2 regions of the Streptomyces sp. NPDC039423 genome follow, and region 2 is predicted to be linked to the other one. Evidence: riboswitches for the same ligand, from Rfam matches in the RefSeq annotation. Region 2 holds a riboswitch; the other holds the start of a gene.
The links. A riboswitch is a leader RNA that binds a small molecule or an ion and turns the genes downstream of it on or off. The one in region 2 is predicted to bind glycine.
Positions count from the first base shown of each region.

Region 1: linked by a shared signal. The riboswitch ahead of gcvT (glycine cleavage system aminomethyltransferase GcvT) and the one ahead of gcvP (aminomethyl-transferring glycine dehydrogenase) in region 2 are both predicted to bind glycine.

Region 1 covers NZ_JBVKAH010000002.1:920,251-930,290, reverse strand. Annotated here, with positions in the region: gene ACZ7LK_RS10225 (ABC transporter permease) at 1-311, opposite strand, end outside; gene ACZ7LK_RS10220 (enhanced serine sensitivity protein SseB C-terminal domain-containing protein) at 609-1,400, opposite strand; gene ACZ7LK_RS10215 (enhanced serine sensitivity protein SseB) at 1,442-2,191, opposite strand; gene ACZ7LK_RS10210 (AAA family ATPase) at 2,296-2,958, opposite strand; glycine riboswitch at 3,112-3,204, shown strand; gene gcvT (glycine cleavage system aminomethyltransferase GcvT) at 3,360-4,475, shown strand; gene gcvH (glycine cleavage system protein GcvH) at 4,534-4,911, shown strand; gene glyA (serine hydroxymethyltransferase) at 4,924-6,183, shown strand; gene ACZ7LK_RS10190 (L-serine ammonia-lyase) at 6,344-7,714, shown strand; gene ACZ7LK_RS10185 (CopD family protein) at 7,701-8,642, opposite strand; gene ACZ7LK_RS10180 (EF-hand domain-containing protein) at 8,639-8,854, opposite strand; gene ACZ7LK_RS10175 (ADP-ribosyltransferase) at 8,950-9,591, opposite strand; gene ACZ7LK_RS10170 (YncE family protein) at 9,653-10,040, opposite strand, start outside.
Region 2 covers NZ_JBVKAH010000004.1:670,913-680,952, reverse strand. Annotated here, with positions in the region: gene ACZ7LK_RS17235 (MerR family transcriptional regulator) at 1-12, shown strand, start outside; gene ACZ7LK_RS17230 (DNA polymerase IV) at 73-1,638, shown strand; gene ACZ7LK_RS17225 (PRC-barrel domain-containing protein) at 1,566-1,931, opposite strand; glycine riboswitch at 2,047-2,146, shown strand; gene gcvP (aminomethyl-transferring glycine dehydrogenase) at 2,330-5,215, shown strand; gene ACZ7LK_RS17215 (DUF5999 family protein) at 5,275-5,481, opposite strand; gene ACZ7LK_RS17210 (hypothetical protein) at 5,731-6,324, opposite strand; gene ACZ7LK_RS17205 (glutamate-cysteine ligase family protein) at 6,845-8,371, shown strand; gene ACZ7LK_RS17200 (CPBP family intramembrane glutamic endopeptidase) at 8,473-9,252, shown strand; gene ACZ7LK_RS17195 (PhzF family phenazine biosynthesis protein) at 9,328-10,040, opposite strand, start outside.

The sequences.
Region 1 (10,040 bases), on a different contig from region 2:
CCCAGCGGGTGGTCCACGCTCATCCCGCCGAGACCGCCCTTGGGGAGGGAGGTGTTGGGGTCGAGCAGGTCCTGCTGGAAGGCGTTCGGGTCCAGCCCCAGCACCGACTGGATCGGGCGGGAGAGGACGGCGATCAGGATGAGCAGGACGACGACGATCCCGCCGGTCACCGCCAGCTTGTCCCGCTTGAAGCGGGTCCAGGCGATCTGACCGAGTGAACGACCTTCGATCTGCTTGGACTTGACGCCTTCAAGTACGGCCTCAGGCGCTGCCTCGGCCTGCGATCCGGTGGTCTCCATGGGTGCGGTCATCGTCCCTCGTGCTCGCCCGTGCCGACGGTCGCCGACAGTGCTCGACGAACCGCCCGGGTCTGCGGCGCGGTCCGTTCAGGGGGTGCGGAAATGCGCTGCACGCATGTGCGACGTCCCCTGGTTGGGGGGAGTCTTCAATGGGTTCACGATCACCCGCCAGACCTCACCGGGAATGTTTGCGCAACCGTGATGCGGGTCGTCGGCTTCCGTTATGCGGACGGGAAGATCGCCTCAGCGGACCAACTCGGCCGCTACTCCACCGAAACGGACACCGGGTCGCGGCCCGCTCGGGACGTGTCAGGAGCGGGGCGGGTAGCCGTACCCCGTGCCCGGGACCATGGGGGCGGTGGCGTGCGCCTCCCGGTCGTAGAAGGGGCGGGCGTTGGCCCGCAGCCACATCGTCACCGGGTCGTACTCGTCGGACATGGCGACCGTGGAGACGGGCAGGCCGTCGGGGACGGCGGTCACGGACTGCTGCATCATCGCGCGCACCGCGTCGACGGACGCCTGGCCGGTGTCGTACAGGTCGAGGCCGATGGCGAGGTACGGGGTGCCGAGGGCCGGCTGGACCCAGGCGCGGCGCAGCGAGCGGACGGCGGGGGTGCGGTGGGCGTTCTGGGTGAGCAGGGCGTAGAACTGCGGGATCTGGATGCCGGGTTCGGACAGTTTGAGCGGTCCGGCGGGCATCCGGTCCAGGCCGGTGGCGATGCGGCGCAGGTCGGGCCACGGGATGCCGACGCCGCCGCCGGGCGCGTGCGGGTTGAGCCAGATGCCCCAGCGGTCGGGGTAGAGGGCGCGGGCGATGTCGCGGCCGCCGATGACCTCGTGGGCGCGGTTCCAGCCGGAGACGGCGAGCTCCTGCGCGGAGGTGACGCACGGGGCGTACCCGAGGCCGTCGACCTCCATGTTGCCGTACTGGGCGTCGGAGGAGCCCGCGTGGCCGTGCCAGAGCAGCATCCACAGCCGGCCCTCGGCCAGGGCGTGCAGCAGCGCCTCGTACGTGTCGTAGCGCCCGGGCGTGACCTCGCCCAGCAGGTGCTCGACCTGTCCGGCGGCCGCTCCGGCCGCCGCGGTGCCTGACGCGCTCACCCTGGGTCCCGCCCCTCTTCCGTCCACCCGACCAGACCAGCTTATGCGTGCCCGCGCCGGTAGAAGGGCCGCACCTTCTCCAGCATCCAGTCGCCGACCGGGTCCTGGGCGACGTCGAGCAGGACCATGTTGACCGGCCAGGGCACCGCCGTGGGGCCGACGCGGCCCAGTGCCCGGCCCAGGGCGTCCATCGGTACGGTGCGGTCGGCACCCTCCCAGGAGGAGAGCTGTACGCCGATGAACAGGGTCGGGCTGTCGCCCTCGATGCTGGCGAGGCAGCGGCGGGCGGTCAGGACGGTGGCGGTGGCGTCGAACTCGGCGGCCGCGGCGGACAGGAAGTCCACCGGGTCCTCCTGCCAGTCCGGCTCGAACAGCCGCACCCGGGCGCCGCTCGCGGGGCCGTCCAGCGGGGTGCGGCCGGTCCGGCAGAGCTCGGCGACGGCGGGCGGGGGCAGCGGGGCGCCGACGGCACCGCCCGGATTCACGGCGATGCCGAGCTGCGGGGGCAGGCCGCGCGCGAACTCGACGGCCGGGGCGACGGCGTACGGCATGTGGGCGCCGACGCAGTGGGTGAACTGTGCCAGGGAGCTGAAGACCGGGACGTAGGGGAGGCCGTCGATCTCCAGGGTGGGCAGGTCGAGGCTGGGGCTGTCGGGGGCGCCGCCGTTGGGCAGGGGCACCCATATGTCGCTGCGGCCCAGCACCTCGACGAGGCGGCCGCCGGCCGCGGGGTTGCCGAGCGAGGCGGCGAGCACCTCTTCGAGCTCGTTGCCCGGCCATGCAGTGTCCACTGGTGTTCCTGGTCCTTCCCGCGCGTGCCTGTCGCTGCCCGCAGCACCCTAACGCGGGGCCCGCCGGAGCGCGTCGGCCGCTGGGGGTGCCGGAGCGCGCGGGGTCAGGAGAAGGTGACGCGGGTGAGCGCGGACGCCGCCGGCCGGTCGAGCAGGACGGCCGAGGCGCAGCCGCGCGGCACGACGCCCCGCTCGGCGTCCCGGACCAGCCGGCCCACCGCCGCGCGGTGCCGCCGGAAGGCGTACCCGGACACCCCGCGGCCGCGCTCCCGCTGGCCCTGGCGGGCGGTGCCGGGCGGGACGTCCAGCAGGAGCAGGTGCAGGGCCCTGCCGCGCCGGGCCGCCTCGCGGGCCAGCCAGCGGCGCACCCAGGCCTGCGTGCCGCAGTCGTGGACGACGGCGGCGGCGCCGGAGCGCAGCACCCGCCACAGCCCCGCGTAGTGGGCGAACCGGACGAGGGGGCGGTAGACCGCGTACGGCAGGAAGCCGGGCACCCGGCGCTCCCAGCGCTCGCGGGTGTCCTGCGAGTCGATGCCGCAGCCCGGGGCCGTCCGGGCGATCAGCGTGGACTTCCCGCTGCCCGGCAGGCCGGAGACGACCACCAGGTCGCCGGGGGCGAAGGCCAGGGTCCGGGGGAGCCGGCCGTCGCGGTCCCGCAGGTCGCGCACCACCGGCAGGGCGGCGGCCGCCGCACGGCCCCGCGCGGGCAGGCCCGGCTGAGCGGGTACACCCGTCGTCGCGTACCCACCGGTCCGCTGCAACGTCATCGCTTCTCCCCCTGCTGGGTCGGCTGACCCGACCCTTGCCCAAGAAGTGTAAAGAAGGGGTAATAAGGCACAAGCGATTTGCCGTCGCCGGACCGCGTGCAATGATGTGCGCGCCGACGCACACCGTTGCGCCACAACCGCATACCGGCCGCTTGAATCCGCGCGGGAGAGTTCCGGGTCCCGCCCGGGCGCCGAAGGAGCAAGTTCCTCCCTTGAATCTCTCAGGCCCCGTACCGCGTGGATGAGGCAGATCTGAAAAGCGGGCCGCCGCGGCGGCTCCACCCAAGGTGCAAGCCGAGGGCCGTCCCCGTACGGTCACGGTGAACCTCTCAGGTTCCGATGACAGATGGGGAGGATCGTCTTCGAGCCATGCCCGTCCTGGGACCTGGGAGCCACATCACATGAGCACTGCCCCCCGCCTGACCGCCCTCGATGCCGTGCATCGTGCGCTGGGCGCGACCATGACCGACTTCGCGGGCTGGGACATGCCGCTGCGGTACGGGAGCGAGCGCGACGAGCACAACGCCGTCCGCACCAAGGCCGGACTCTTCGACCTCTCCCACATGGGTGAGATCACCGTCACCGGGCCGCAGGCCGCGGACCTGCTGGACTTCGCGCTCGTCGGCAACATCGGCAGCGTCGGCACCGGCCGCGCCCGCTACACGATGATCTGCCAGGAGGACGGCGGGATCCTCGACGACCTGATCGTGTACCGGCTCGGCGAGACCGAGTACATGGTGGTCGCCAACGCCTCCAACGCGCAGGTCGTCCTCGACGCGCTCACCGCCCGTGCCGCCGGCTTCGACGCCGTGGTGCGCGACGACCGGGACGCCTACGCGCTGCTGGCCGTCCAGGGTCCGGAGTCCCCCGGCATCCTGAAGTCGCTCACCGACGCCGACCTGGACGGGCTGAAGTACTACGCGGGCCTGCCCGGCACCGTGGCGGGCGTGCCCGCGCTGATCGCCCGTACCGGCTACACGGGCGAGGACGGCTTCGAGCTGTTCGTGGAGCCGCGGTACGCGGAGGAGCTGTGGCAGGCGCTGACGGCGGCGGGGGCCGGGGTCGGCCTGATCCCGTGCGGGCTGTCCTGCCGCGACACGCTGCGCCTGGAGGCGGGCATGCCGCTGTACGGGCACGAGCTGACGACCTCCCTGACCCCGTTCGACGCGGGCCTGGGCCGGGTGGTCAAGTTCGAGAAGGAGGGCGACTTCGTGGGCCGCGAGGCCCTGACGGCCGCCGCCGAGCGGGCGCAGATCGCCCCGCCGCGCACACTGGTCGGCCTGGTCGCCCAGGGCCGCCGGGTGCCGCGCGCCGGGATGTCCGTGGTGGCGGACGGCACGGTGATCGGCGAGGTCACCTCGGGTGCCCCGTCGCCGACGCTGGGCAAGCCGATCGCCATGGCCTACGTGGACGCGGCGCACGCCGCGCCGGGCACCGAGGGCGTCGGTGTCGACATCCGCGGTACCCATGAGCCGTACGAGGTCGTGGCGCTGCCGTTCTACAAGCGCCAGAAGTGACCACCCGCACCACCACCCCGTTCACCAGCACTCCCCCGCGTACAGGAGAATCCCAGTCATGAGCAACCCCCAGCAGCTGCGCTACAGCAAGGAGCACGAGTGGCTGTCGGCCGCCGAGGACGGCGTGTCGGCGGTCGGCATCACGGAGCACGCGGCGAACGCCCTCGGCGACGTCGTGTACGTCCAGCTCCCGGCGGTCGGTGACACGGTGACCGCGGGCGAGACCTGTGGTGAGCTGGAGTCGACCAAGTCCGTCAGCGACCTGTACTCCCCGGTGACCGGCGAGGTCGTCGAGGCCAACCAGGACGTCGTCGACGACCCGTCGCTGGTGAACACCGCCCCGTTCGAGGGCGGCTGGCTGTTCAAGGTACGCGTCGCGGAGGAGCCGAAGGACCTGCTCACCGCCGACGAGTACACCGAGTTCTCCGGCAGCTAAGGACCTTCCCCGATGTCGCTTCTGAACACCCCTCTCCACGAGCTGGACCCGGACGTCGCCGCCGCCGTCGACGCCGAGCTCCACCGGCAGCAGTCCACCCTCGAGATGATCGCCTCGGAGAACTTCGCTCCGGTCGCGGTCATGGAGGCCCAGGGCTCCGTCCTGACCAACAAGTACGCCGAGGGCTACCCCGGCCGCCGCTACTACGGCGGCTGCGAGCACGTCGACGTGGTCGAGCAGATCGCCATCGACCGCATCAAGGCCCTCTTCGGCGCCGAGCACGCCAACGTCCAGCCGCACTCGGGCGCCCAGGCGAACGCCGCGGCGATGTTCGCCCTGCTCAAGCCGGGTGACACGATCATGGGCCTGAACCTCGCCCACGGCGGTCACCTGACCCACGGCATGAAGATCAACTTCTCCGGGAAGCTCTACAACGTGGTCGCGTACCACGTCGACGACGCTACCGGCCAGGTCGACATGGCCGAGGTCGAGAAGCTCGCCAAGGAGCACAAGCCGAAGCTGATCGTCGCCGGCTGGTCCGCCTACCCGCGCCAGCTCGACTTCGCCGCCTTCCGCCGGGTGGCGGACGAGGTCGGCGCGTACCTGATGGTCGACATGGCCCACTTCGCGGGTCTGGTCGCCGCCGGTCTGCACCCCAACCCGGTGCCGCACGCCCATGTGGTCACCACCACGACCCACAAGACGCTGGGCGGCCCGCGCGGTGGCGTGATCCTGTCCACGGCCGAGCTCGCCAAGAAGATCAACTCCGCGGTCTTCCCCGGTCAGCAGGGCGGTCCGCTGGAGCACGTGATCGCCGCCAAGGCGGTCTCGTTCAAGGTCGCGGCGAGCGAGGACTTCAAGGAGCGCCAGCAGCGCACCCTGGACGGCGCCCGCATCCTGGCCGAGCGCCTGATCAGGGACGACGTCAAGGAGCACGGCGTCTCCGTGCTGTCCGGCGGCACCGACGTCCACCTGGTGCTGGTCGACCTGCGCAACAGCGAGCTGGACGGCCAGCAGGCCGAGGACCGGCTCCACGAGGTCGGCATCACGGTCAACCGCAACGCGATCCCGAACGACCCGCGGCCCCCGATGGTCACCTCGGGCCTGCGGATCGGCACCCCGGCGCTGGCCACCCGCGGCTTCCAGGCCGAGGACTTCACCGAGGTCGCCGACATCATCGCCGAGGCGCTGAAGCCGGCCTACGACGCGGACGCGCTCAAGGCCCGGGTCTCGGCCCTCGCCGCGAAGCACCCGCTTTACCCTGGTCTGTAGCCCGTACGGCGTTACGTACGTAACAGACTGATCTGCGGGGCACCGCGCACACTGGACAGTGAGTGCGGTGCCCCGTCTCTTGCCCCGCTCTTCGCCCCACCCCCGTTGTCCCTGCACCACCCCGGCAGACAGCGACGTCTTCCCACCAAGGAGTACCCCCGTGGCCATCTCGGTCTTCGACCTGTTCTCGATCGGCATCGGCCCGTCCAGCTCCCACACGGTGGGCCCCATGCGGGCCGCCCGGATGTTCGCCCGCCGCCTGAAGAACGAGGGCCTGCTGGCCCCCACCGCCTCGATACGCGCCGAGCTGTACGGCTCGCTGGGCGCGACCGGCCACGGCCACGGCACCCCCAAGGCCGTCCTGCTCGGCCTGGAGGGCGACTCGCCCCGCACGGTCGACGTGGAGAGCGCCGACGACAAGGTCGAGCGGATCAAGGCCGACAAGCGCATCAACCTGCTGGGCGCCCACGAGATCGGCTTCGACTTCGACGAGGACCTGGTGCTGCACCGCCGCAAGGCGCTGCCGTACCACGCCAACGGCATGACCCTGTGGGCGTACGACGCCGACGGCGCCACGCTGCTGGAGAAGACGTACTACTCGGTCGGTGGCGGGTTCGTCGTGGACGAGGACGCGGTGGCGGGCGAGAACCCGATCGTCCCCGACGACACCGCGCTGAAGTACCCCTTCCGCACCGGTGACGAGCTGCTGCGCCTGACCAAGGAGACCGGCCTGTCGATCTCCGCGCTGATGCTGGAGAACGAGAAGGCCTGGCGCACGGAGGCGGAGATCCGCGAGGGCCTCCTGGAGATCTGGCGCGTGATGCGGGCGTGCGTGGACCGCGGCATGTCCCGCGAGGGCATCCTGCCGGGCGGCCTGAAGGTCCGCCGCCGCGCCGCGAACACCGCCCGCAAGCTGCGCTCCGAGGGCGACCCGCAGGCCCTCGCCATGGAGTGGATCACCCTCTACGCGATGGCGGTGAACGAGGAGAACGCCGCGGGCGGCCGGGTCGTCACCGCACCGACCAACGGGGCCGCCGGCATCATCCCCGCGGTCCTGCACTACTACATGAACTTCGTGCCCGGCGCCGACGAGGAGGGCGTGGTCCGCTTCCTGCTCGCCGCGGGCGCGATCGGCATGCTCTTCAAGGAGAACGCCTCCATCTCGGGCGCCGAGGTCGGCTGCCAGGGCGAGGTCGGATCGGCCTGCTCCATGGCAGCGGGCGCCCTCGCCGAGGTGCTGGGCGGCAGCCCGGAGCAGGTGGAGAACGCCGCCGAGATCGGCATGGAGCACAACCTCGGCCTGACCTGCGACCCGGTGGGCGGACTGGTCCAGATCCCGTGCATCGAGCGCAACGGCATGGCGGCGGTCAAGGCCGTCACGGCCGCCCGCATGGCGATGCGCGGCGACGGCAGCCACAAGGTCTCCCTGGACAAGGTCATCAAGACCATGAAGGAGACGGGCGCCGACATGAGCGTGAAGTACAAGGAGACCGCGCGCGGCGGCCTCGCGGTGAACATCATCGAATGCTGAGGCGCGTGCTCACCCAGTGAGGGTCGGGCACCACCGTCAGGAGCGCCGACACCACGACGACCCCCGCCAGCACCGCCAGCTCGGTGCGGGCGGGGGTCGTCGCGTCCGCGCCCCGGCGCAGGCGGCCCCGGGCGGTCAGCGCCAGCGCGCTGGCCACGGCGACCAGTGCCAGCTTGGCCAGCAGCAGCCTGCCGTACGCCGAGGTGACCACCACGTCGGCGGGCAGGCGGCGCAGCGCCGAGCAGGTGCCGGTGACGGCGAGCGCGGCGTACGGCCAGAGGGCGAGCCGGGCGTAGCGCCGCAGGATCTCCCCCGCCCCGCCGCGCAGCCGCACCACGCGCAGCGCGTACAGCAGCCCGCCCGCCCACAGGGAGGCGGCCGTCAGGTGCACCACCGTGAGGGCGGTGCCGAGCTCCGGGGTGTACGGCTCGGGGTGCGCGCGCAGCGCCTCCGCCCCGACGACCAGGGCGAGCGGGCCGGCCGCCCAGCCGGGCCGCCCCAGCGCCACGCACCCGGCGGCCAGGGCGAAGCCGTTGGCCATGGCCAGCAGCAGCCCGCCGTCCCTGGTGCCGTAGGTGGCGGTGAGGTCCAGGTCGCTGATCCGCGCCAGCAGGACGATCTGCCCGGCGGACGCGGCGGCCCCGCCGAGGGCGGCCCACAGGGCCCACGGGCGGGGCACGCGGCCGGGCCCGGCGAGCCGGGCGCCGGCGAGTTCGCCGAGGTGCAGGGCGAGGGCGGCGAACACGGCGGCGCGCAGCACCGTGGTGGTGCCGGGCGCGGGGATGTGCAGCTCCCCCGTTCCCCGGGCGGCGATCCCGGTGCCGCACAGGGCGAGGGCGAGCAGGGCCGCCAGGGTGGTGAGGAGCGGGGTACGCGTACGGCGCCGCCCGGTACGCCGGGCGGCGCCGTTTCCGGTGTCTACGGTCACGCCTTGCTGAGGTGCGCCCAGAACTCGTCGAAGGTGAGCATGCCGTCACCGTTGCCGTCCTGCGCGTTGATCACGGCCTGGGCCACGGTCTCCGTGACGTTGAAGTCGCCGAGCTGCGCCATGACGCTCTTGTACTCGGCGGCCGAGATGAGCCCGTCGCCGTTCACGTCGTACCGCTCGAACGCCTTGCGCGCCTCTTCGATGTCCGCCACTGGTCCACCCCTTCTTGGTGCATAACTGACGCCGGTCAGGTTATCGGCAGGGGCGGGGGGCCGGATCCGGGGGCCTTGGTCCACCGTGGCGGGGCTCAGCGGCGCCAGGGCTCGTAGTACGGGTTGTCCTCGCACTCCGTCATGATCTCGATCTTCTTCACCAGGTCGACCGGGCAGACGCCGACGATGTGCTTGCGGGCGATGCCGCCGGGGAAGGCCACCTCCTCCTGGTCGGCGTACTTGTGGGTGTCGCCGATGGTGCCGTTGACGTCCACGCCCTTGGGGGCGTCCAGGTAGTAGTTGAAGCCGCTCTTCCACTTCTTGTAGAGGTCGTGGTCGTACGTCGTGGAGACGTACGGCGAGGGCTGGTTGACCAGCACGTACTTCTCGATGTCGTACTGGCCGTCCAGGGGTGCCTTCGGACGGAAGCCCTCCTCGAAGATCACCGCCGGGGGGCGGTTGTCGGCGCGGTAGAGCTGCTTGCAGTCCTTGCGCCAGGCGGGGGCGGGCGTGATCCGGTCGGGGTCGACGCGGCGGTCCGCCGCCGGGTAGAGCCGGTCCTCGACGACGGGACAGCTCGACGGGGCCTTCGCGGCGGCCGCCGCGGCGAGGGCGGGAGCCGCCGCGGCGGGGGCCCCGGCGGCCGGGGCGGCCTCGGTGGACGCGGCGGGTACGAGGAGGGCGGCGACGGACACGGCGAGCGCGGCGGCACGGTGCCGCGGACGAGAGGTGATCATGGCGCTCACGATGGCCGCCGTGCCGCCCCGGACCGGGGATCTTCACCCGGTCGGCGGCGTGTCAGCGGAAGACTCCGGTGTGGCCGAGCGAGTAGCGGCCCGGCTGGGGGTAGACGGCGAGGCCGTGCGGGCCGCCGCCGACCGGGATGCGGGCGAGCTGCCGGCCGGTGGTGGTGTCGATGGCGTACACCTCTGAGTCGTAACGGCCGGACAGCCACAGCACCTTGCCGTCGGCCGACGCCCCGCCCATGTCGGGGGAGCCGCCGTCGGGGAGCCGCCACTTCTTGGTCAGCCGCTTGCGCGTGAAGTCGAAGACGGAGACGGACCCCTCGCCCCGGTTGGGGATGTACATCTCCTTGGAGTCGCGCGAGACGTAGAGGCCGTGGGCGCCCTTGCCGGTGGGCAGGAGCCTGGGCGTGCCGAAGGAGTCGCCGTCCAGGATCCACACC
Region 2 (10,040 bases):
CGGGCCGTCTGACCGCCGCGTTCCGCACGGGTGTGCGGGCGATTGTCAGTGGTGTGCGGCAGCATCAGTGGTGTGAGAGCCGCGCCGACGATCCTGCATCTGGACATGGATGCCTTCTTCGCGGCCGCCGAGCAGGCGGCGAAGCCGAGTCTGCGCGGCAAGCCGGTGGTGGTCGGCGGGCTGGGACCGCGCGGGGTCGTCGCCACCGCGTCGTACGAGGCGCGGCGGTTCGGGGTCCATTCGGCGATGCCGATGGCGCAGGCGCGGCGGCTGGCGCCGAACGCCGCGTACCTGGTGCCGCGCTTCTCGCTCTACCGCTCGGTGAGCGACCAGGTCATGGAACTGCTGCGGGGGCTGTCGCCCCTGGTGGAGCCGCTGAGCCTCGACGAGGCCTTCGTGGACCTGGAGGCCGGTGGCTCGGCCCATGACGCGCGGACGGCCCGGGAGGCCGGTGAGCGGCTGCGCAGGGACATCCGCGCGGTGACCGGACTGACCGGCTCCGTCGGGCTGGCCGGCTCCAAGATGATCGCGAAGATCGCCTCGGAGGAGGCCAAGCCGGACGGGCTGGTGCTGATCGAGCCCGGGACGGAGCGCGAACTGCTGGACCCCAAGTCGGTGCGGATCCTGCCGGGGGTGGGGCCCGCCACCGGGGAGCACCTGCGGCGGGCGGGGATGACGACGGTGGCGGACCTGGCGGCGGCGGGCGAGGACGAGCTGGTACGGCTGCTGGGGAAGGCGCACGGGGAGTCGCTGTACCGGATGGCCATGGGGCACGACGACCGGCCGGTGGTGGCGGAGCGGGACGCCAAATCCGTGTCCGTGGAGGACACCTTCGACGTGGACCTGCACGACCGGGTGCGGGTGCGGACGGAGGTGGAGCGGCTGGCCGAGCGGTGCGTGCGGCGGCTGCGCGGCGCGGGCCGGTCGGGGCGGACGGTGGTGCTCAAGGTGCGGAGGTACGACTTCTCCACGCTGACCCGGTCGGAGACATTGCGCGGCCCGACGGACGACCCCGTGGTGGTGCGCGAGGCCGCGGCGCGGCTGCTGGACGCGGTGGACACCACGGGCGGGGTGCGGCTGCTGGGCGTCGGGGTCACGGGGCTGGCGGACTACACACAGGAGGACCTGTTCGCCCAGGCCGCGGCGGAGCGGGCGGCCGCGGAGGGGCAGCCGGGGCCGTCGGAGGGCGGGGCCGCGGAGCGCGTGGCGGCGGTGGGCGCGGATGCCACCGGTTCCGGCGCGGCGGGTGCCGGCGGCGGGGGCACGCACGGCGAGGGGCCGCCCGCTCCCGGGGCGGTGGCCGGCGGGGCGGCCGCGGGGGTTCCGGTGCCGGGTGCGGGCGCCGCGGCGGGGGAGCCGGGTGCGGCGGAGCCGGAGGCGCGGCGGTGGTCGGCGGGCCAGGACGTGCGGCACGCCGCGTACGGCGCGGGCTGGGTGCAGGGCAGCGGGCTGGGCCGGGTGACCGTGCGGTTCGAGGAACCCGGGTCGGCGCCCGGGCGGGTGCGCACGTTCCGGTCCGACGACCCGGACCTGGAGCCGTCGGACCCGCTGCCGCTCGTGGCGGGTCAGTCCTCCTGGCCGGCGACCTTGCCGAAGTCGCGGTCCGTGGACGGCGGCGGCGGGAGCGCGAGCCCGTAGTGGTGGTAGAGCTGGAGCTCCTGCTCCGGCGACAGGTGCCGGCCCACGCCGAAGTCCGGAGCGTCCTTGATCAGGCCGCGGTCGAAGGGGACGTGCAGACCGTCCTCGGCCAGCTCGCTGGGGTCCAGGGGCACGAAGGCGTCCCGGCTGAACAGGCCCGTGCGGACGGCGGCCCACTCCGGTGCGCCCGTCGCGTCGTCCAGGTAGACCTCGTCGACGGTGCCGATCTTGTGGCCGTTGCGGTCGAAGGCCTTGCGGCCGATCAGGCTGCGCGGATCGATATCGGTCTGCACGGTCCCTCCAACGGGTCGCAACCGGCTCTGTCAACACTACGAAAGTGCACTTCGGTGACGTCGGCCACTCGAGGGATCGGGCCGGGACCGCGCTGGTAGGCTGGCAGACGGCCGCTGACCCCGTGCGGGAGAGTCCTCCGGAGAAACCTTTCGGAGGCGCCGAAGGAGCAAATCCTCCCCGGAATCTCTCAGGCACCCGGTACCGCACGGACGAGGTCACTCTGGAAAGCAGGGCGGGCGTCGGACGGCATCCGCTCTCACCGACGGTGAAAGCCGGCCCGCCCCGCCATGGGGAGGTCCGGTGAAGCTCTCAGGTTGAGATGACAGAGGGGGAGGCCGTCCGGGCACCCGCGCCGTGGTGCCCCTCGCAGGTCGTATCGACCAGGAGGCCTCCGCCAATGACCGCCAACCGCATTCCGCTCTCCGCACTCGAACAGGGCATCCCGTTCGAGCAGCGGCACATCGGGCCCGACGAAGAGGCCCAAGCCAAGATGCTCGCGCAGGTCGGCTACGGTTCGCTCGACGAGCTCACGGCTGCCGCGGTGCCGGATGTGATCAAGAGCGCCGAGGCGCTGGGGCTGCCCGCCGCGCGCACCGAGGCCGAGGTCCTGGCCGAGCTGCGCTCGCTCGCCGACCGCAACCAGGTCCTGGCGCCCATGATCGGCCTCGGCTACCACGGCACCTTCACCCCGCCGGTCATCCTCCGCAACGTCATGGAGAACCCGGCCTGGTACACCGCGTACACCCCGTACCAGCCGGAGATCTCGCAGGGCCGCCTGGAGGCGCTGCTCAACTTCCAGACCGTGGTCGCCGACCTGACGGGGCTGCCCACCTCCGGCGCCTCGCTGCTCGACGAGGGCACCGCCGCCGCCGAGGCCATGTCGCTGGCCCGCCGCGTCGGCAAGGTCAAGAACGGCGTCTTCCTGGTCGACGCCGACGCCCTGCCGCAGACCATCGCCGTCATCGAGACCCGCGCCGAGCCGACCGGCGTCGAGGTCGTCGTCGCCGACCTGAGCGAGGGCATCCCGGCCGAGGTCGCCGAGCGCGGTGTCTTCGGCGTCCTGCTCCAGTACCCGGGCGCCTCCGGTGCCGTACGGGACATCAAGCCCATCATCGACCGGGCGCACGAGCTGGGCGCGATCGTCACGGTCGCCGCCGACCTGCTGGCGCTGACCCTCCTCACCTCGCCCGGTGAGCTCGGCGCCGACATCGCCGTGGGCACCACCCAGCGCTTCGGTGTGCCGATGGGCTTCGGCGGCCCGCACGCCGGCTACATGGCCGTGCGCGACACCTTCGCCCGCAGCCTGCCCGGCCGGCTCGTCGGCGTCTCCGTCGACGCGGACGGCAACAAGGCGTACCGCCTGGCCCTCCAGACCCGTGAGCAGCACATCCGCCGCGAGAAGGCCACCAGCAACATCTGCACCGCCCAGGTGCTGCTCGCCGTCATGGCCGGCATGTACGCGGTCTACCACGGCCCCGACGGGCTGAAGCAGATCGCCCAGCGCGTCAACCGGTACGCGGCGCTCCTCGCCGAGGGCCTGCGTGCGGGCGGTGTCGAGGTCGTCCACGGCACGTTCTTCGACACGGTCACCGCCCGGGTTCCGGGCCGGGCCGCCGACGTCGTCGCCGCCGCCCGCGAGAACGGGGTCAACCTCCGTCTCGTCGACGCCGACCACGTCTCCGCCGCCTGTGACGAGACCACCGGCCGCGCCCAGCTCGCCGCCGTGTGGGACGCCTTCGGCGTGTCCGGCGACATCGAGGTGCTGGACTCCGCCACCGCGGACGTGCTGCCGGCGGAGCGCCTGCGCTCCGACGCGTACCTCACCCACCCGGTCTTCCACGCGCACCGGTCCGAGACCGCGATGCTGCGCTACCTCCGCAAGCTCGCCGACCGTGACTACGCGCTGGACCGCGGCATGATCCCGCTCGGCTCCTGCACCATGAAGCTGAACGCGACCACCGAGATGGAGCCGGTGACCTGGACCGAGTTCGGCCAGATGCACCCCTTCGCGCCGGTCGACCAGGCGCAGGGCTACCTGACCCTGATCCAGGAGCTGGAGGAGCGTCTCGCCGAGGTCACCGGCTACGACAAGGTCTCCATCCAGCCCAACGCGGGTTCGCAGGGCGAGCTGGCCGGTCTGCTCGCCGTCCGCGCCTACCACCGCGCCAACGGCGACACCCGGCGCACGGTCTGCCTGATCCCCTCGTCCGCGCACGGCACCAACGCCGCCAGCGCCGTGATGGCCGGGATGAAGGTCGTGGTCGTCAAGACCGCCGACGACGGCGAGATCGACGTCGAGGACCTGCGCGCCAAGATCGAGCAGTACCGCGACGAGCTGTCCGTACTGATGATCACCTACCCGTCCACGCACGGCGTGTTCGAGGAGCACGTCGCGGACATCTGCGCCCAGGTCCACGAGGCCGGCGGCCAGGTGTACGTCGACGGCGCCAACCTCAACGCGCTGGTGGGCCTCGCCAAGCCGGGCCACTTCGGCGGCGACGTCTCGCACCTCAACCTGCACAAGACGTTCTGCATCCCGCACGGCGGTGGCGGCCCCGGTGTCGGTCCGGTCGGCGTCCGGGCGCACCTCGCCCCGTACCTGCCCAACCACCCGCTCCAGCCCGCCGCGGGTCCGGAGACCGGCGTCGGCCCCATCTCGGCGGCGCCGTGGGGTTCGGCCGGCATCCTGCCGATCTCCTGGGCGTACGTCCGCCTCATGGGCGGCGAGGGCCTGAAGCGGGCGACGCAGGTGGCCGTGCTGGCCGCCAACTACATCGCCAAGCGCCTGGAGCCGCACTACCCGGTGCTGTACACCGGCCCGGCCGGGCTGGTGGCGCACGAGTGCATCGTGGACCTGCGGCCGATCTCCAAGGCGACCGGCGTCAGCGTCGACGACATCGCCAAGCGGCTGATCGACTACGGCTTCCACGCGCCGACCATGTCGTTCCCGGTGGCCGGCACCCTGATGATCGAGCCGACCGAGAGCGAGGACCTCGCCGAGCTCGACCGGTTCTGCGACACGATGATCGCGATCCGCGCGGAGATCGAGAAGGTCGGGTCGGGCGAGTGGCCCGCCGAGGACAACCCGCTGCGCAACGCCCCGCACACCGCGGCGGCGCTGGGCGGCGAGTGGACGCACGCGTACAGCCGTGAGGAGGCCGTCTTCCCGGCCGGTGTCTCCGCCGCGGACAAGTACTGGCCGCCGGTGCGCCGTATCGACGGCGCGTTCGGCGACCGCAACCTGGTCTGCTCCTGCCCGCCGCTGGACGAGTACGACAACTGACCGCCATGACGAAGGGCCGGTACGGGGTTTCCCGTACCGGCCCTTCGTCGTGCGGTGCCTCAGGCGGCGGTCACGACCTTCGCGGCGCTCAGCGGCCGGTGCGGCGCGATGATCTTGCCGTCCGGCAGCAGTTCACCGGTGTCCTCGAAGAGCAGGACGCCGTTGCACAGCAGGCTCCAGCCCTGTTCCGGGTGGTGGGCCACCAGGCGGGCCGCCTCCCTGTCGGCGGAGTCGGCGGTCGGACAGGCTGGCTGGTGCTGGCACATGGGTCGGTTCTTTCGCTGCGGTGTGGTGTGTGTCCTGCGGCTCGATGCGGTGTTCATGGCCGCCCCCCGTTTGTCGGTCGGTCCGTTCCCAGTGTTGCCCCACGGGCGTCAATCCGCAGGGATTTCGCGGCAGCGCTTCCTACTGCTTAATGACGTGTCACCCGCGTGGATGGTTCAGCTCAACCCCACTGTCCCTTCGGGTGGTTCGGCATGGCCCCAGCGGGCTAGTCCGATCGGACCGGGGTGATGTCACGCCGTTGACTCCAGCAACGGAGGCGGCACCAGTCGCAGGGTCAGCACGGGCAGCAGGTCGGCGACCCGGTACGGCAGGTGCGAGGCGATCCCCGGGGGCGCGGGCGCGAGCGGCACCAGCAGGTCCCCGGGGGCGGGGGCGCCGGCCGCGGGGTCGGCCTCCGGATCGGCGTGCAGCCACAGCGTCAGCATGTACAGGTCGGGTACGGACAGCAGGCGCGGCTGGTGCCGGGTCGCCATCGTCTCGGCCTGGCGCAGCGCCCGCTCCGTCGAGACCAGGTAGGGGCCCTCGAAGAAATGGGAGAAGGCCCAGCCGTCGGGCGTCAGGACGGTGTCCGCGGCGGCGACCGCCCGGTCGCCGTTGCGGATCTGGAATCGCCAGCCGGTCAGCCGGGTACGCGGTGCGCCGACGGGCGGGACCGTCTGGTCGCGGACGTCCAGGACGTGGACGGGCAGCGGGAGTTCGGGGCTCAGCGGTCCCTGGACGGACCGGAGAGCGGGGGTGTGGGCCTCGCGGACGGCGGGCGAGCCGAGCGCCGCGAGGACACTGCGCAGGGCAGCCGCGGGGGCCGGGGAGACATGGAGCGGCATGGTGGGTCGCCTCTCAGTCAAGAGACAGGGTGATGCGGGGGAGGGTGCGGACGGCAGTGTCAGCTTCGGGGTCAGAGGGTGCCGGAGGGCCGACGGGCCGTGGCCGGACTCGACTCTCTGCCTCGTCGCGGAGTTTATACGACACGTGTTCACGCGATGTTTCCGCTAGCCGTCGGCGATATTGCCGACAAGGCCGAATCCGGTCTTCAATTCGCGAGGTATCTGTGGATTTCCCGCGGGGCCCGAGGCCACTGCCAGCGGCGTTGTCCGGCACGCGGTAGGCCGAATGGCGCCGCCGTTTCCACCGTCCGCCGGCCGCGTCCCGCGGGCCCGGACCCGGTGCCGGAGGCGGTAACCGCCCGCTGCCTCATGCCTCCGGAATGTGCCGGACAAACATCGTAACCAGCCTACCGTCCACGGCCTGCCGATGTGGGCGTTACAGATCAGTCCGGCTGGGCATTATCGTCCGTGACGCGAGCGGAGGATGCCGCGCGCCGCCCACTCGAGGAGGGACACTTCGATGGGGGAGAAGATCGCGGCAGGCGGCTTCGACCTGTCCGATCGGCAGAGGTACCGCAGGAAACTCCAGGAGTGCCTGACGGGACTGGAGCGACTCCTTGCCGACAAGAGGTTCGACCGGCCACGCAATCTCGTGGGGCTGGAGATCGAGCTGAATCTGGCGGGTGCCGACGGCATGCCGCGGATGATGAATGCCGAGGTGCTGGAGAGGATCGCGAGCCGGGATTTCCAGACGGAACTCGGAATGTTCAACCTTGAGGTGAACATCGCCCCGCACCGGCTCGGCGGCCGCGTCTTCGACCAGCTCGCCGAGGAGTTGCGCACCGGCCTGGCGTACGCGCACCGCAAGGCGCAGGAGGTGGACGCCGGCATCGTGATGATCGGCATCCTGCCCACGCTGGCCCAGGACGACCTGGTGTCGGCGAACCTCTCGGACGTCGACCGCTACCGGCTGCTCAACGACGAGATAGTGACCGCGCGGGGCGAGGACTTCACCCTCGACATCGAGGGCGTGGAGCGGCTGAGCTGCACCGCGAGCTCCATCGTCCCGGAGGCGGCCTGCACCTCGGTGCAACTGCACCTCCAGGTCACCCCGGAGCGCTTCGCCGACGTGTGGAACGCGGCCCAGGCCATCGCCGCAGTCCAAATCGCGGTGGGGGCCAACGCCCCGTTCCTGTTCGGCCGGGAGCTGTGGCGCGAGTCCCGCCCGCCGCTGTTCACCCAGGCCACCGACACCCGCCCGCCCGAGCTCCAGGCCCAGGGCGTACGGCCGCGCACCTGGTTCGGGGAGCGGTGGGTCTCGTCGGCGTACGAGCTGTTCGAGGAGAACGTGCGGTACTTCCCCGCGCTGCTCCCGATCTGCGACGAGGAGGAGCCGCTGCGTGTCCTGGACGAGGGCGGCGTCCCGGCCCTCGCGGAACTCGCGCTGCACAACGGCACGGTCTACCGCTGGAACCGGCCGGTGTACGGGGTCGTGGACGGCGTGCCGCACTTGCGCGTGGAGAACAGGGTGCTGCCGGCCGGCCCGACCGTGGACGACGTGCTCGCCAACGCGGCCTTCTACTACGGCCTGGTGCGCGCGCTCGCCGAGGAGGCCCGGCCGGTGTGGAGGCGTCTCTCCTTCGAGGACGCCGCCGCGAACTTCGACGCGGCCTGCCGGTACGGCATCGAGGCCGAGCTGCGCTGGCCGCGACCGGGGCGGGGCGGCGGGGTCACCACGGTGCCGGCGGTGAAGCTGGTGCGGGACGAGCTGCTGCCGCTGGCCGCCGCGGGCCTGGACGCGTGGGGAGTGGAGCCCACCGACCGCAGGCGCTACCTCGGGATCATCGAGGAGCGCTGCAAGCGCAGGGTGAACGGCGCCTCCTGGCAGGTGGAGACGTTCCACCGGGCGCTGGAGGCCGGGCTCGGGCGGGAGGCGGCGCTGGCCGCCACCACCCGGCAGTACTGCCGGCTGATGCGCCAGGGGCACCCGGTCCACACCTGGCCGGTCGGCTTCCCCGGGGAGCCCTCGGCGCGACTGGAGGGCTGAGGGCAGGGGAGGCCGTCGCGCGGGCCCCGGCCGGGTCGGCGGCGCGACCGTCGGGCAAGCTGTGACGTCCCAGACGGTCGACCCGAGGCAGGTGCGCGTACGTGGCTGGATCTCTTCCCGCGGAGAGCGTGGGGGTACGGACCCTGCGGTCCGAGACGGTGCTCGTCCTGGCCCTCTCCCTCGGGGCGAGCGGGGTGTCCGCGCTGATCAGCTTCATCGGGTCGCTGACGAAACCGGGCGGGCTGAAGGACCAGGCGGCGACGCTCAACGGCTCGTACGCACCGGGGCGGCCCTGGCTGGACCTGGCCTGGCAGCTCTTCGGGATCGCGACCGCGCTGGTGCCCGTCGCGCTGGTGGCGCACCTGCTGACCCGCGAGGGCGCGGGGCTGCGGGCCATCGGTTTCGACCGGAGCCGGCCGTGGCCGGACCTGGGGCGCGGGGCGCTGGTCGCGGCCGGCATCGGCAGCGCGGGACTCGCCTTCTACCTGGCCGCGCGGGCGGCGGGGGCGAACCTCACCGTGGTGCCCGAGGCGCTGCCCGAGGTGTGGTGGAAGTACCCGGTGCTGATCCTGTCGGCGGTCCAGAACTCCGTACTGGAGGAGGTCATCGTCGTCGGCTACCTGCTGCGGAGGCTGGACCAGCTCGGGTGGAGCCCCGGGGCGTCGCTGGCGGCCAGTTCGGTGCTGCGGGGCTCGTACCACCTGTACCAGGGCATCGGCGGGTTCATCGGCAACATGGTGATGGGCGTGGTCTTCGTGCTGCTCTACCGGCGGTGGGGCCGGGTGGGGCCGCTGGTCGTGGCGCACGCGCTGCTCGACATCGTGGCGTTCGTCGGGTACGCGGTCCTGGCGGGCCGGGTGGGGTGGCTGCCCACGGCGTGAGGCGCGGTGGGACGAAGGGGCGTACGGAGGTGTCCGTACGCCCCTTCGTCGTGCCGGGGCCCGCGCGGTGCGGCCTCAGACCAGCAGGTCGCCCTCGATGACCGTCACGGCGTCACCCGTCAGCAGCGTCCGCCCGCCCCGCAGCGCCGTGCGCACCAGCCCGGTCCGGGCCCCGCCCTGGAGGCCGGTCAGCTCGTCACGGCCGAGGCGCGCGGACCAGAAGGGCGCGAGAGCGGTGTGCGCGCTGCCGGTCACCGGGTCCTCGTCGATGCCGAGTGCCGGGAAGAAGCAGCGGGAGACGAAGTCGTACCCGCGACCTGGGTCGTCCGCGGCGGCCGTGGCGATGACGCCCCGGTCCGACAGGGTGGTCAGGGCGGCGAAGTCCGGTGCGAGGGACCGTACGGACCGCTCGTCCGGCAGCTCGACCAGCAGGTCACCGATGTGGGCGGCGGTGTCGTGGACGGACACCACGTCCGCGCCCAGCGCCTTGGCCAGGCCGTCCGGGGCGGGGACGGGCGTCAGTGTCGAGGTGGGGAAGTCCAGCGTGAGGGAACCGTCCGGGGCCGCGGTGGCGGAGAGCGGGCCGCACCGCGCGGCGAAGCGGACGGTGCCGGTCGCACGCCCGGTGCTGTGCAGGACGTGCGCGGTGGCGAGCGTGGCGTGGCCGCACATGTCGACCTCGGCGACCGGCGTGAACCAGCGCAGCGCCCAGTCGGCCTCGCCGCCCGGGGGCAGCGGGTGGGCGAAGGCCGTCTCGGAGAGGTTGACCTCCGCGGCGACCTGCTGGA